DNA from 2 places in the Pseudonocardia sp. WMMC193 genome. Region 2 is predicted to be linked to the other one. Evidence: predicted binding sites of a transcription regulator. Region 2 holds the regulator's gene; the other holds the start of a gene.
The links. The regulator LexA, encoded in region 2, represses DNA repair genes until DNA is damaged. The targets are predictions, from matches to a motif close to CGAACACGTGTTCG.
Positions count from the first base shown of each region.

Region 1: L3X23_RS10595 (Rv2578c family radical SAM protein) is a predicted target of LexA. The motif match lies at 3,717-3,730, and genes of this name have one in related genera.

Region 1 is NZ_JAKKDO010000003.1:1,913,056-1,920,973, reverse strand. Features, by position in the region: gene L3X23_RS10615 (MBL fold metallo-hydrolase) at 1-224, shown strand, start outside; gene hisS (histidine--tRNA ligase) at 221-1,492, shown strand; gene L3X23_RS10605 (bifunctional 2-polyprenyl-6-hydroxyphenol methylase/3-demethylubiquinol 3-O-methyltransferase UbiG) at 1,594-2,163, shown strand; gene L3X23_RS10600 (YibE/F family protein) at 2,260-3,369, opposite strand; gene L3X23_RS10595 (Rv2578c family radical SAM protein) at 3,741-4,811, shown strand; gene aspS (aspartate--tRNA ligase) at 4,846-6,612, shown strand; gene L3X23_RS10585 (DUF389 domain-containing protein) at 6,612-7,553, shown strand; gene L3X23_RS10580 (hypothetical protein) at 7,615-7,918, shown strand, end outside.
Region 2 is NZ_JAKKDO010000003.1:2,769,172-2,777,089, forward strand. Features, by position in the region: gene nrdR (transcriptional regulator NrdR) at 1-158, opposite strand, end outside; gene L3X23_RS14505 (hypothetical protein) at 816-1,358, opposite strand; gene L3X23_RS14510 (hypothetical protein) at 1,503-2,177, opposite strand; gene lexA (transcriptional repressor LexA) at 2,483-3,196, shown strand; gene L3X23_RS14520 (universal stress protein) at 3,207-4,037, opposite strand; gene L3X23_RS14525 (hypothetical protein) at 4,208-5,227, opposite strand; gene hflX (GTPase HflX) at 5,330-6,772, opposite strand; gene dapF (diaminopimelate epimerase) at 6,769-7,614, opposite strand; gene miaA (tRNA (adenosine(37)-N6)-dimethylallyltransferase MiaA) at 7,611-7,918, opposite strand, start outside.

The sequences.
Region 1 (7,918 bases), 860 kb from region 2:
AGGACGGGGTCGAGGTGATCCTCGCCGGGGACACCCTCTTCGCGGGCTCCATCGGGCGGACCGACCTCCCCGGCGGCTCGCACGAACAGCTCCTCACGAGCATCCAGGACCGGCTGATGACCAGGCCGGACAGCGGCGTCGTGCTCCCCGGGCACGGCCCCACGACGACGATCGGCCGGGAACGGGCCGCAAACCCGTTCCTCCAGACGAGGCAGGGACTGTGAGCACGTTCTCGGCGCCCAAGGGCATCCCGGAGTACTACCCGTCGGACGGCGGGTCGAGCTCGGCCGGGTTCGTGCACGTGCGGGACACGCTGTCCGCCGCGGCGGAGCGGGCGGGCTACGGGTACATCGAGCTGCCGGTCTTCGAGGACACGGGGCTGTACGCGCGCGGCGTGGGGGAGTCCACGGACGTCGTCAGCAAGGAGATGTACACCTTCGCCGACCGCGGGGAACGGTCGGTGACGCTGCGGCCCGAGGGGACCGCGGGCGTCGTGCGGGCGGTGATCGAGCACCACCTCGACAAGCAGGGGCTGCCGGTCAAGCTGCGCTACGCCGGCCCGTTCTTCCGCTACGAGCGGCCGCAGGCCGGGCGGTACCGGCAGCTGCAGCAGGTGGGCATCGAGGCGATCGGCGCGGACGACCCGGCGCTGGACGCCGAGGCCATCGCGATCGCCGACGAGGGCTTCCGGGCGCTGGGGCTGCGGGGCTACCGGCTGGAGCTGACCTCGCTGGGCGACGCGGCGAGCCGCCCGGCCTACCGCGCCCTCCTGCAGGACTTCCTCGCAGGCCTGGACCTCGACGAGGCCACCCGGGCGCGCGCCGCGCTCAACCCGCTGCGGGTGCTGGACGACAAGCGCCCCGAGGTCCGCAAGCTGATGCTGGACGCGCCGCTGCTGCTCGACCACCTCTCGCCCGAGGCGCAGGCCCACCACGAGGCCGTGCTCGGCCACCTGGACGACCTGGGCGTCGCCTACACGATCAACCCGCGGATGGTGCGCGGGCTGGACTACTACACCAAGACGACGTTCGAGTTCGTGCACGACGGGCTCGGCGCCCAGTCCGGCATCGGCGGCGGCGGGCGCTACGACGGGCTGATGGCCACCCTGGGCGGACCGCAGCTGTCCGGCGTCGGGTTCGGGATCGGGGTCGACCGCACCCTGCTGGCCTGTGCCGCCGAAGGGCTGCAGCCGTGGTCCACGGCCCGGGTCGAGGTGTTCTGCGTGCCGCTGGGCGACGAGGCCCGACGCAGGCTGGTCACCGTCGCCGGCGCGTTGCGGGCCGCCGGGGTCCGGGTGGACGTCGCCTACGGCGGCCGCGGCCTCAAGGGTGCGATGAAGTCCGCGGACCGCTCGGGCGCCCGCTACGCGCTCGTGCTGGGGGAGCGCGACCTGGAGTCCGGGACCGTGGGGGTGAAGGACCTCGCCTCCGGGGACCAGCGGTCGGTGCCGCTCGAGTCCGTGGTGACGGAGCTCGCCTCGCTGCTCGCGTGAGAGGGGTCTCGTCCCCGGTGAGCAGGCGCCGGTGAGCAGGCGCCGGTGAGCAGGGACCGGTGAGCAGGCGCCGATGAGTAGGGACCGATGAGCAGGGACCGATGAGCACGGCGGACCGGAAGCGCTGGGACGCCCGGCACGGGGCCGTGGGGCTCGGCACCCCGATGCCGCCCGACGGGCTGCGGGGCCGGGAGTCGCTGCTGCCCGGGGCGGGGCGGGCCCTGGACGTCGCCTGCGGGCGGGGCGCGGTCGCCGTGTGGGCGGCGCAGCGGGGTCTCGCGGTCGACGCGGTGGACGTGTCGCCCGCGGCCGTGCGGTCGGGGCGGGCGCTCGCGGAGGCGGTGGGGGTGCGCGCGGTCGAGGTCGGTGAGACGGCCGCGCCGGGCGAGGTGCGGTTCGCGGTGGCGGACCTGGACGCCTGGCGGCCGCCCGAGGGCGTCTACGCGCTCGTCGTGTGTCAGCGGTTCCGCGATCCGGCGCTCTACCCGGCCCTGGCCGCGGCCCTCGCACCCGGCGGCCTGCTGGTGGTCACGGTGTTGTCCGAGGTCGACGACGAGCCCGGGCGGTTCCGCGCGCGACCCGGCGAGCTCCGCACGGCGTTCGGGCACCTCGACGTGCTCGCGGACGAGGAGCGGAACGGGGAGGCGACGCTGGTCGCCCGGCGCCCGTGAGGCTCCCGGCGGCGGTCACGGGCGGGTCATGATCCACCGGTGGGGAGGAGGGGGGTCGATTTCCGACCGTCCCGCTCCCGGTTTGTGGATCACCCCTCAGGCCCGCTCCCGGCTCGCGACGACCGCCGCGAAGGCCGTCGTGATCGGCACCGACGCGACCAGACCGATGCTGCCGACCAGGGTGCGGACGACCTCGGTGGCGACGTCCTGCGAGGTCAGCACCGCTCCCGGGCCCTGCCCCGCCACCGTGAACAGCAACAGCAGGGGCAGCGAGGCACCGGCGTAGGCGAGCACCAGGGTGTTGACGGCCGACGAGACGTGGTCGCGCCCGATCCGCATGCCGGCGGCGAACAGCTCTCGCGGGCCGAGCGAGGGGTTGGCGGCCCGCAGCTCCCAGACCGCGCTGGTCTGGGTGACGGTGACGTCGTCGAGCACGCCGAGCGCGCCGATGATCACTCCGGCGAGGACGAGGCCGCGGGCGTCGACGGGCGCGCCGAGCGTGGCGATCAGGCCCGCGGTCGTGTCGTCGAGCCCCGTGAGCCGGGCGAAGGCCGAGAACACCGAGCTCAGCACCGCGATGAGGCCGAGCGAGAGCAGGGTGCCGAGGACGGTCGTCGACGTGCGCGCGGAGAAGCCGTGGGTCAGGTACAGGACCAGGAACATGATCACCGACGCACCGATCACGGCGACCGTGACCGGGCTGGACCCGGCCAGGATCGCGGGCAGCACGAACACGACGAGCACCACGAGGCTCAGCCCGAGCGCGACCAGCGCCGCCAGCCCGCGCCACCGCCCCAGCGCGAGCACCGCCAGCGCGAACGCCGCGCCCAGCCAGATCAGCGCGCTCCCGCGCTGGAAGTCGACCACCTGGTACGAGCCCGGGTCCGCCGCGTCACCGCCCGAGTAGGCGACCTGCACCGCGTCGCCGACGGCGAAGCGGGGGGTCGACGGCTCGATCGGCACGAGCTGCACCAGGTCGCGGCCGGGCAGCGGCCCGCCCTCCATGTGCAGCGTCAGCCCGGCGCAGCCGCCGTCTCCGGAGCCGGGCGAGCAGTCGGCCGCCTGCGCCGCCGTGACCTCGGCGTGGAACACCTCCTGGGGCCGCTGCGTGCTGTGCGGCAGGTCGCCCGTCGGCCAGAGCACGACCAGTCCGACCAGCGTCGCGAGCGCACAGGGGACCAGCAGGGCGGCCAGCAGGACCCGCACCCGACGCCCGGCAGGCGCCGCGGGCCCGTGGCCGTGACCGTGGCCATGACCGTGGCCGGTTCCGGGCGCCGGCTCGGGCTCCGGCTCCGCGACGGGTGCGGGCGGGACGACCGGGATCGGCTCCGTCCGCTCCGCAGCCGAGCCTCCCGCAGCCGAGTCTCGCGCGGCCGAGTCTCGCGCGGCCGAGCTTCCTGCGGCCGAGCCTCGCCGAGCCGGGTCGCCCGACGCCCCGCGCGCGGGTACCCCGTGCTCGGGCCGGAGCGCACGACGGTCGTGACGGGCCATCCCCGCATCCTCGCGACCCCCGCCGCGGTGACGACGCGCGGGTCCGGGCTTGCGCACCATCTCGAACATGTGTTCGACTGGCGCTCGTGCGATGGAGCGGGCAGGAACCCCAGCAGGCGCTCCCGGGACTGGTCCGGACGGTCCGGGCCCCGGAGTTCGCCGGCGTCGTCTTCCACGAGGTGGAGGCGAGGTCGGCGCTCAACCGGGTGCCCGGTTCGTCGCCGATGCCGTTCTCGTGGACGGTGAACCCGTACCGGGGCTGCTCGCACGCCTGCGTCTACTGCTTCGCCCGCACCACCCACACCTACCTCGACCTCGACGCGGGCCGGGACTTCGACTCCCAGATCGTGGTGAAGGTGAACGTCGGCGGGGTGCTGCGCCGCGAGCTCGCCCGGCCGCGGTGGGCGCGTGAGCCGGTCGCGATGGGCACCAACACCGACCCCTACCAGCGTGCCGAGGGCCGCTACCGGCTGATGCCCGGGATCGTCGAGGCGTTGGCCCGCTCCGGCACGCCGCTGTCCGTCCTGACCAAGGGCACCGTGCTCGCCCGTGACCTGCCGCTGCTCGCCGCCGCCGCGCGGGACGTGCCGGTCGGGCTCGGGGTGTCGCTCGCGCTGCTCGACCGGGACCTGCAGGGCAGGCTGGAGCCGGGCACGCCGAGCCCGCGCGCCCGGCTCGACCTCGTGCGCCGGATCGCCGACGCGGGCCTGGACTGCGGCGTGATGATCGCGCCGGTGCTGCCGTACCTGACCGACTCCCGCGAGGCGCTCGACGCGGTGCTGGCGCAGGTGAAGGAGGCGGGCGCGTCCGGGGTGAGCGTCCTGCCGCTGCACCTGCGGCCGGGCACCCGCGAGTGGTTCCTGGCCTGGCTGGCCCGGGAGTACCCGCCCCTGGCCCCGCGCTACGAACGGCTCTACCGCCGCGGCGCCTACGCCGACCCGCAGTACCGCAAGGCCCTCGCCGCCCGGGTCCGCCCGCTGCTGCGCGCGCACGGCCTGGACCGCGGGGAGGGCGTGCGCCGCAGCGCCCAGGACGACGGGGTCTCCGCCGGCCGGGTGTCGGCCCAGGCGGGTTTCCCGGCGTCGGACGTGGCGCGGCAGGCCCCGCCCGCGGAGCACCTGGCGGCCCCGGTGGTGGAGCAGTTGACCCTGCTCTGAAATGCGGTCGCACCGGCGGATAGCCTTGCCGACCGTGATGCGAACCCACCCCGTCGGCACGCTGCGTGCCGAGCACGCCGGCCAGACCGTGACCCTCGCCGGATGGGTGGCCCGTCGCCGCGACCACGGCGGCGTGATCTTCGTCGACCTGCGGGACGCGTCCGGCTCCGCCCAGATCGTGTTCCGCGAGGGCGAGATGGCTGAGCGGGCGCACCGGCTGCGCTCCGAGTTCTGCCTGCAGGTGACCGGCGAGGTCGTGCCGCGCCCGGCGGGCAACGAGAACCCCGACCTGCCCACCGGGGCGATCGAGGTGACCGTCACCGAGTTCACCGTGCTCTCGGAGTCCGCGCCGCTGCCCTTCCAGATCGACGAGCAGACGGTCGGCGAGGAGGTCCGGCTCAAGTACCGCTACCTGGACCTGCGCCGCGCCGAGCCCGCCGCCGCGATCCGGCTGCGCAGCAAGGTCAACCAGGCCGCGCGCAGCGTGCTGGAGAAGCACGACTTCGTCGAGATCGAGACGCCGACGCTCACCCGCTCCACCCCCGAGGGCGCCCGGGACTTCCTGGTCCCCGCCCGCCTCAAGCCCGGCTCCTGGTACGCGCTGCCGCAGTCCCCGCAGCTGTTCAAGCAGCTGCTGATGGTCGGCGGGATGGAGCGCTACTACCAGATCGCGCGCTGCTACCGGGACGAGGACTTCCGCGCCGACCGGCAGCCGGAGTTCACCCAGCTCGACATCGAGATGAGCTTCGTCTCCCAGGACGACGTGATCGCCCTGGCCGAGGAGGTCCTCGCGAGCCTGTGGCGGCTCGTCGGACACGAGATCACCGGGCCCATCCGGCGCATCTCCTACGCCGAGGCCATGTCCCGCTACGGCAGCGACAAGCCGGACCTGCGCTTCGACCTCGAGCTGACCGAGCTCACCGAGTACTTCGCCGAGACCGGGTTCCGGGTGTTCCAGAACCCGTACGTCGGCGCCGTCGTCATGCCGGGCGGGGCGGCCCAGCCCCGCAAGCAGCTGGACGCCTGGCAGGAGTGGGCCAAGCAGCGCGGCGCCCGCGGCCTGGCCTACGTGCTGGTCGACGAGGACGGCACCGCGTCCGAAAAGGGCCCGGTGGTCAAGAACCTTTCCGAGGAGGAGCGCGCCGGGCTGCCCGCGGCGGTCGGGGCCAACCCGGGCGACTGCATCTTCTTCGCCGCCGGCCGGCCGAACGAGGCCCGCGCCCTGCTGGGTGCGGCCCGCCAGGAGATCGCCCGGCGCACCGGCCAGATCGACGAGAGCGCCTGGTCCTTCGTCTGGGTCGTCGACTTCCCGATGTTCGAGAGCACGGCCGACACCACGGACGTCGCGGTGGGCAAGGGCGCCTGGACGGCCCTGCACCACGCCTTCACCTCGCCGACGCCCGAGTGGATCGACAAGCTGGAGTCCGACCCGGGCCACGCGCTGGCCTACGCCTACGACATCGTCTGCAACGGCAACGAGATCGGCGGCGGGTCGATCCGTATCCACCGGGCCGACCTGCAGAAGCGGGTCTTCGAGATCATGGGCCTGTCGGACGAGGAGGCGCAGGAGAAGTTCGGCTTCCTGCTCGACGCGTTCGCCTACGGCCCGCCCCCGCACGGCGGGATCGCGTTCGGCTGGGACCGGATCACCGCGCTGCTGGCCGGGCAGGACTCGATCCGCGAGGTCATCGCGTTCCCGAAGACCGGCGGCGGCTTCGACCCGCTCACCGCCGCCCCGGCGCCGATCACGCCGGAGCAGCGCAAGGAGGCAGGGGTCGACGCCCAGCCCCCGACGCCGTAATGCTGCACCTGCGGGTCGTCAGCCCCGCGCAGACGACACCGCAGGTCCTCCGGCTGCTGGAGGCCGAGGCCGGGGTCGCGCACCTGGTCCTGCACCGCGGCGCGGCCGTGCGGCCCGCGGGGGACGTCGTCGAGGCGGACGTGGCCCGCGAGTGCGCCGACGCGCTGCTCAGCGACCTGCGCACCCTCGACCTGGACCACCACGGCGCCCTCACCCTCGAGTCGCTGGACACCGTGCTGTCGGACTCGGCGGACCGGGCCGAGGAGGCGGCGCCCGGCGAGGGCTCCGACGCGGTGCTGTGGGACGAGCTGATCGCGCGCACGGGGGAGGAGTCGCGGCTGTCGTTCTCCTTCCAGGCCTTCCTGACCATCGCGTGCCTGCTGGCTGCGATCGGGGCGATCACCGACTCGTCGGTGCTGGTCGTGGGGGCGATGGTCCTGGGACCGGAGTTCGGCCCGCTGGCCGCCGTGGCCGCCGGGCTGGTGCTGCGCAGGCGCGACCTCGTCCGCCGCGGCGGCACCGCGCTCGCGGTGGGCTTCCCGCTGGGGATGGCCATCACCGCGGCGGCCACGGTGCTCTTCGACGCCACCGGCCTGCTGGTCAGCGCCGATCTCGACGGCCTCGACGACGTCGCCTTCATCTACCAGGTCGGCCCGTTCTCGCTGATCGTCGCGCTGCTCGCGGGGGTGGCCGGGACCCTGGCGCTGACCTCGGCGAAGTCCGGGAGCCTCGTCGGGGTGTTCATCTCGGTCACGACGGTCCCGGCGGCGGCGTTCGCCTCCGTCGCGGCCGTGGAGGGCCGGTGGTCCGAGGCCGGGCTGTCGGCCTTGCAGCTGCTGGTCAACCTCGTGGGGATCGTGGTCGCGGCGGCCGGGACGCTGCTCGTCGCCCGGTGGACGAGCGCCCGCCGCGACCGCGGCCGGGAGCTCTCGGCGGGCTGAGGGCGCGCCGGTGCCCGTGCGCCACCCGGCGCGGCAGGCCACAGGGGGTAGGGTCGACCCGATGTCACGTGACCTGGCCGACTTCCCCAGGCCCGTGCTCACCGCCCTCGCCGCCGCCGAGCGCTTGTTGACCCGCCGCGCCGGCGCGAGCGTGGTGCTCGCCGACCCCGAGGACCTCGGCGGCAGCGAACGGTCGGTGGTGGCGCGCGCCCGGGTGGCGCGCAACCCGTTCTCGCTGCCGCGCACCCTCGTGGTGAAGCACTACCTCGGCGATCCCGGGCCCGACCGGCCCGACCCGTTCCACTTCGAGGTCGCGAGCTGCCAGCTGTTCACCGCCCTGCCGGTCGACTCCCGGCCCAGCCCGG
Region 2 (7,918 bases):
CCGCTGCGCTTCAGCACCGCGAGGACGGCCTCCTCGACGGTCGTGAAGCGCTTCCCGCAGGCCGCGCAGGAACGGCGGCGACGGGTCGCCGCGCCCTCCTCGACCTCGCGAGAGTCGATCACCTTGCAGTCCGAGTGGCGGCAGAACGGGCATCGCATTGCGGATCCCTCCCTCTCTCCACCGTACTCGGCTTGTCGGCCCGGATCGACTCACAAACCCAAGCTGTAGGCGAACGACACGGATGTAACCACAAGATGTGGGGGTACCGCCAATGCCGTGGCGCACCGCTCGCCGGACTTCCCCCGATCGGGAACGAACCTGTCACGCCCGGGCCCGCGACCACGCCCCGGGTGCGGCCGTGCCCGGCCGGCGACAGCCCGTGACGCCCCGCAGGTCATGACCATCGAGCCGGGGCGCCGACACCGCCCGCCGGAGACCGGGCGGGCGCCGGGACCGCTCGTCGCGTCGACGACCGGCGGGTCGCATGCGGGGAACGAGACCGTGTCACGCGGACGGCGTGTCGCCGCCCGCGGTGTGTCGCGAACCGGCGGCCGGTCCAGCACGCACCGTGCGCACCCCACGCCGCGCGACACCCACACGGACGCACAGCGACCTCACTCGCACCAGCTCGCGCGCACGGTCGGACGACCGGAGACCCGCCGTGCCCGGTCGAGCCCCCGAACCGGGGGCCCGCTCGCCGCCACCGCCGGGCGCGGCCACACCGCGACGAACGCGGTGGTCGCGCGACGCACCCCTCCCGGCGCACCGCACGGGCCGCGCGAACCGGGCGCGCGCGGCGACCCCCGCGGCGCGGCTCATCGCGCGCCCGCCAGGTCCGCCAGGAGACCGAGGACGACCACGACGGTCGCCGAGCCCAGAGCCACCGCCACCGCCGCGAGCACGCGGTCGGTCAGCCCGGCCCGCACCTCCCCCGCGAGCCGACGCGCCCCGCCGGGACGGCCGCGCCCCAACCGCGGCCTGCGGGTGGGGACGCACGGGCCCCCGATCGTCGAGGACTGTCGCCGCGCGGGACGGCAGGCGGGCAGGACCGCGGGCCCGTCCGCCCGGCGCAGGGCCCTGGCCCCCGAGGCGTACGCGCCGAGGACCCGCAGCGCCGCAGCGGCCGGCACCACAGGCGCTGTGGGGGCCGCGGCCGGGACCGCCGCCGCGTGCGCCCTCCGGTACGAGGCCGGGGCGCCGGAGGCGTGCGGTGCGCCCGCGCCCCCGCCCCACCCCTGGCTCCGCTCGCGCTCCGACCGGGCGCGCGACGGCCCCCGGCGCTCGCCCGCGCAGGCCGGGCGCCCCTCCTCGCCGCGACCGGTCCGCTCGACCGCCCGCACCGCGTTCCCGAGTTCCATCACGGCCTCCCGACCCGCGCCGACCGGCCCGAACCGGATGTCCGGGGCGGCGATCGAACGCCTGTGCGATGTCTAGCAACGGGCACCGACAAAAACCGGTGCCGCACACCCGCGGGTTCACCCCGATGGACGACGGAGGACCGGTCAGGCGGGGACGCGCACCACGGTGCCCGCGGGCAGCACACCCACCGCGGCCGACCCGAGACCGTTGTCCGCCACGATCCGCTCGACCACCGCGGCGGCGTCCGCCTCCGGGACCTCCCGGCGCGCGAGGTCCCACACCGTCTCCCCCGGCTCGACCACCACGGCCGCCACGCCGCTCGGCACCTCCGCCCGGGTGTGCGCGGCGCCCGAGGCCTGCCCCACCAGGCCCAACCCCACCACGACGAGCATCGACGCCAGGCCGAGCACCGCCGCGGCCACCGCCCGGCGCAGCGCGTAGCGCCGCGCCGTCACCGGCCCGGACCTGCCCGGCACGTCCTGGACGGCGCGCCGCCGGAGGTCGGGAGCACCGGTGGACGACGGCCGCGCCGGCGCGGCGACGCCCTGAGACCACGTGCCCCGGCCACCGCGCCGCCACCGCTCCGTCTCCAGCAGCCGGACGCCGCCCGGACCGCCCGCCGCGGCGCCGACCGCGACACCGCGGCGCAGCACGGCGACCCGCTCCCCCGCCGCGGCCGGACGCACGGGACGGGGGCCGACCGGGCGCGGGCCGGTCCCGGACCGCCGCACTCCGCCGCCCGCGACCAGACCTGGGCCGACCCCCGAGCCGACCCTCGTGCCCTCGAGCTCCACGACCCCGCCAGCCGACCGGTCCATCGCCGCTCTCCCGCCTGCCCGCACCCGCGAGCCCACTCCGCCGCGCGCCACTCGCACGCATGTTCGATTCGAACGTCCGTGCGAGTTCTTACCATCGACCGCCGGGCGCGTCACCCCTCCCGCGCCGCCACGATCGGCGTGTCGTTCGAACATGTGTTTGGCGAACGACCGGATCCGGGCTACCGTCCGAACCCGACGGACCCCCGGCGACCCCTGACGGGTCGGCCGGGCCGACCTCGCCGCTCTCGCCGAGCGGGGTCGATCGGGTGGCACGAGCGAGCGGGACACGAGGAGGCGGCAGGGAGATGGCACGGGACGAGTCCGGCGCCGGCGGCGAGACCGGACAGGTGCGCGCCTTTCCGGACCCACCGGCGGACCCCACCACGCTGACCCCGCGGCAGCGGAAGGTACTGGCGGTGATCCGGGACTGGGTCGACCGCTTCGGCTACCCGCCCAGCGTGCGCGAGATCGGGGACGCGGTGGGCCTCACCTCCACGTCGTCGGTGCACCACCAGCTGCGGACCCTGGAGCGCAAGGGATACCTGCGCCGCGACCCCAACCGCACCCGTGCGGTGGACGTGCGCAGCCCCGAGGAGGAGGCGGGCACCTCCTCGGACCAGCCGGACGTGCTGACCGAGCGCCCCGCGCCCGCGTTCGTGCCGGTCCTGGGCAGCATCGCGGCCGGTGGGCCGATCCTGGCCGAGCAGGCGGTGGAGAGCGTCTTCCCGCTGCCGCGGGAGATCGTCGGCGAGGGCGAGCTGTTCCTTCTGCACGTCAAGGGCGACTCCATGATCGAGGCCGCGATCATGGACGGCGACTGGGTCGTCGTGCGGCAGCAGCCGGTGGCCGAGCAGGGTGAGATCGTCGCCGCGATGATCGACGGCGAGGCGACGGTCAAGACGTTCAAGCGCACGGCGGGCCAGATCTGGCTGCTGCCCGCCAACCCCGCCTACGAGCCGATCGACGGCAACGAGGCCACCATCCTCGGTCGCGTCGTCACGGTGCTGCGCAGGCTCTGACCCGAGCGGCTCAGTCGGGGGCGGGCACCACGATCACGGGGTAGCGGGCGCTGCGGACCAGCACACCCGCCACCCCGCCGAGCAGGATCCGGCGCATGGTCGGGTAGCCGCGCGAGCCCACGACCAGCAGGTCCGTCCGCTCGGACAGGTCGGCAAGGGTGGCCCCGACCGACTGGCCGGGACGGCTGACGACCACGTCGGTCAGCGCGTCGATCTCCGTGGGCGCCTGGGCGATCCCCTTGTGGGCGATCTCGGTCGCGGCGGGCACGTCCGCCTCGGTCGCCGCGACGACGGCGAACCGCAGCGCCGCGCCCGTCCGGCCGGCGAGGTGGACGGCCAGGACCGTGGCGCGGTCGGCCTCCGGGGTGCCGTCGTACGCCACGGTGATCACGGTGATGCCCTGGGCCGCGGTGTGCCGGTAGCCGCGGGGGGCGATCGCGACCGGGCAGCGGGCAGCGGGCAGGAGCCGGTGCACGGTGCTGCCGGGGGCGAGCCGTCCGAGCAGGCCGCCGCCCGTCGACCCGACGACCAGGACGGCGGCCCCGGATTCCTCCGCGTACTCGGCGAGCACCGTCGCCGCAGGTCCGGGGCCGAGTGGGGCGAACTCCGGCAGGGCGTCCCCGCCGATCAGCTCGCGGGCCCGGCCGAACCGGGCGAGCGCGACCTCCTCGGCCTTGTCCCGCCACCGGGGGTCGCGGGCGACCGCGGAGTACCCCAGCCCGTCCGTCGGGTACACCGTCGCGACGACGGCGGTCAGCCCGGTCAGCCGGGCCAGCTGGACCCCGAGGACCAGGGCGTCGTGGCCGCCCGGGGTGTCCTCGTAGGCGGTCACGATCGGCACCGGGCCAGCGTAGGTCGGGTGGACCCTCCGAACGGCGCCGGTGCGCAGGCTGTAACCAGCACGTCACAGGGCGGCGCATCCGACTCGCGTGTCCCGAGTGGGGGACTCGCGGATCCTCCCGCGAGTCCCCCGTTCCGGACACGCGAGTCTCCCGGGGGCGCGGCCGGTGGTCAGCGGCGGCGGGTGTGCAGGGCCAGCGCGCCCGCGGCGAGGCCGAGCACCACCACCGCGACTCCTCCGCCGATCACGGCGGGCCGCCACTCGGGCGCCGGTTCGGGCGGCGCGGCGGCCGGGGGCGGCGGGGTCGGGACGGGCGGCGCCGCGGCCAGTGCGGCGTCCACCGCGCCGGGCACGGCCCGCAGCCTGCCGTCCCGCCCGCGTGCCTCGGACCCCGACAGCAGGGTCCCGTCGGGCAGGAACGCGATCGCCTCGCCCTGCGGCTCGTCCGGCAGCGGGACCTGCAGCGGCGTGGTCTGCAGGGCCGCCACCAGGTCACCGGAGGGCGGCACCCGGTAGAGCCACGCGTCCGTGTAGGTGCGCACCGCGACCACGCGCCCGTCGGGCGACACCGCCCCACCGGTCACCGTGAACGCGCCGAGCGCCCCGATCGGGCCTCCGCGCGTCTCCGACCGCGCGAACCCGACGCTGCCGACGCGGCGCAGCGGCGTCGGGCCCGGCTCGGCGAGCGGGCCGTCCGGCCGGTAGACCCCCGCGATCCCCGTGACCTCCTTGGTCACGACGACCGGGACGCCGTCGGCGCCGAGCAGGACCGCCTCGGCGTCGTGCGCGCCGTCCGGGTAGACGAGCCGGTGCAGGCGGGGCGGATCGCGCGGGGGGACGACGAGCAGCGCGACGGTCTCCCGCGCGCGGTTGTTGTCGCCGGTGTCGGCGACCCAGAACGTGCCGTCCGGCGCCACGGCCAGGTCCTCGGCGTCGAACGGGTCGAGTTCGGCGGTCCGGGTGTCGACGACCGCGCAGTCGGCCGGGTCCAGCCGGTACACCGTGACCCGACGCCCGCCGTCGGCCATGGCCCAGATCTCGCCGTCGTGCACGGCGAGACCGGACAGCTCGGTCAGCCGGGAGTCGGTGACGGTGCACAGATCCTCGGGCGCGGCGGGGGTCGCGGCGGCCGCGGGCACCCCGACCAGGCTCACCCCGAGCGCCGCCAGCGCGACGAGAGCCGCCCGCACACGACGATCCACCCGTCGGGAGCGGGGCGGTCGGAATCCGACCGCCCCGCTCCCCGGTCGTGGATCATGGACGGGGTCGTCCGGTGCCATGGACGTGCGTGCTCAGCCCACCGCGCTGGAGGCGGGCTCCGGGACGGTGCCGCCGACCACGAAGGGCACGGCCGCCACGGCGAGCTCCGGGCCCACCCGGACGTGCAGCCTCGTCCCCTCGGCGACGTGCTCCGACGAGAGCACCTCACCCTCGGAGTGCATCCGGGCGACCAGCCCGCCCTCGGTGTAGGGCACGAGCAGCTCCAGGTCCACCTCGGGCCGGGGCAGCCGCTCGGCGAGCGTCGTCCGCAGCCGTGCGATGCCGGCCCCGGTGTGCGCCGAGACGAACACGGCGTCCGGCAGCAGGTGGCGCAACCGCGCCAGGGCGAGGTCGCCCGCGGCGTCCGTCTTGTTCACGACCAGCAGCTCGGGCGGCATCACGCCGCCCTGCTCCTCGCCGATCTCGACGAGCACCTTGCGCACCGCGGCGATCTGGTCCTCCGGCAGCGGGTCGGAGGCGTCCACGACGTGGACCAGCAGGTCCGCCTGCCCGGCCTCCTCGAGGGTGGACCGGAACGCCTCGACGAGCTGGTGCGGCAGGTGCCGCACGAACCCGACGGTGTCGGTGAGGGTGTACGCCCGCCCGTCCGGCGTCTCCGCCTTGCGGGTGGTCGGGTCGAGGGTGGCGAACAGCGCGTCGTGCACCATGACCCCGGCCCCGGTCAACGCGTTGAGCAGCGAGGACTTGCCCGCGTTGGTGTAGCCGACGATCGCGACGCTCGGCACCTCGCGCCGGCGGCGGCTGCCGCGCTGGGTGTCTCGCACCTTGCCCATCGCGGTGATCTCGCGGCGCAGCTTGGACATGCGGTGCCGGATCCGCCGCCGGTCCAGCTCGATCTTGGTCTCACCGGGGCCGCGGCCACCGATGCCGACACCGCCCGCGGCCCGGCCGCCGACCTGCCGGGACAGCGCCTCACCCCAGCCGCGCAGCCGCGGCAGGAGGTAGGAGAGCTGGGCCAGCTCGACCTGCGCCTTGCCGTCCCGCGAGCGGGCGTGCTGGGCGAAGATGTCCAGGATCAGGGCGGTCCGGTCGATCACCTTGACCTTGAGCTTGTCCTCCAGCTGGCGCAGCTGGCCGGGCGAGAGCTCGCCGTCGCAGATCACGGTGTCCGCACCGGCGGCCTCGACGGCGTGGTGCAGCTCGTCGACCTTGCCGGAGCCGATGAAGGTGGCGGGGTCGGGCTTCTGGCGCCGCTGCACCAGGCCGTCCATGACCTGGGAGCCCGCGGTCTCGGCCAGCCGGGCCAGCTCGACCATCGACTGGTTGGCCTGCTCGGACGTGCCCTCGGTCCAGACCCCGACGAGCACGACCTTCTCCAGGCGCAGCTGCCGGTACTCGACCTCGGTGACGTCCGCGAGCTCGGTGGAGAGTCCGACGACCCTGCGGAGCGAGGAACGTTCCTCGAGCTCCAGCTCGCCGACGGTGGGGTCCTGCATGAGGGGGGATTCAGTCATCGTGCCGTCGAGTGTCCCACCGAACGGGCCGGTTGTCCCGTCGATTCCCACCAGTCCGCCGTCAGCTCACCGTGGGCGACCAGCACCGCGGGCCCGTGCAACGCCGTGGAGGCGCCCCCGTCCCGGACCGTCACCTCCAGCCGCCCGCCCGGCGTGTCGACGGCGAGCCGCCCCGCCGAGCGCCCGGCCGCCCGCAGCGAGGCCAGCGCGGCCGCGACGGTGCCGGTGCCGCAGGACCGGGTCTCCCCCACGCCCCGCTCGTGCACGCGCATCGCGACGGGCTCCTGCGCGGCGGGGGCGATGAACTCGACGTTCGCCCCGTTCGGGAACAGCTCGACATCGCGCCAGGGTGCGCTCGTGAGGTCGAGCGCGCCGATGTCCGCGCTGGTCACGCAGGCCAGGTGCGGGTTCCCGACGTCCACCGCGATCCCCGCGAACTCCACCCCACCGACGCGCGCGACGGACTCGCCGAACACCACGGCCGGGCCCATCTCCACCGACACCCGGTCCCCGGAGAACGTCACGCTCTTCACGCCCGCGCGGGTGCCGACCTCGCCGCCCGCCCAGCCCTGTCCCTGCAGGTAGCGGGCGAACACCCGCACCCCGTTGCCGCACATCTCGGCGATCGAGCCGTCCGCGTTGCGGTAGTCCATGAACCACTCGGGCCCGTCGACCCCCAGCGCCGCGGACCGCACGACCCGCAACACACCGTCCGCGCCCAGGCCGCGGCGCCGGTCGCACAGCGCGGCCACGCGCTCGGCCGTGAGGTCGAGCCGCGCCTCGGGGTCGGGCAGCACCACGAAGTCGTTCTCCGTGCCGTGGCCTTTGACGAACGGGATCACGCGACCAGCCTACGAGCCCGCGCCGACAGGTCCGGATCGGCGCCGTCGAGCCAGTGGACGCGCGGGTCGCGCCGGAACCAGGAGCGCTGCCTGCGCACGAACCGCCGCGTCGCGCGCACGGTGTCCGCCGCGGCCTCCGCGAGCGAGCAGGTGCCGTCGAGCGCGGCGACGACCTGCTGGTAGCCGAGCGCCCGGGACGCCGTCCGGCCCTCTCGCAGCCCCCGCTCCAGCAGCGCCCGGGTCTCCTCGACCAGCCCCTGTTCCAGCATCAGCGCGACCCGCCGCTCGACCCGCTCGTCGAGTT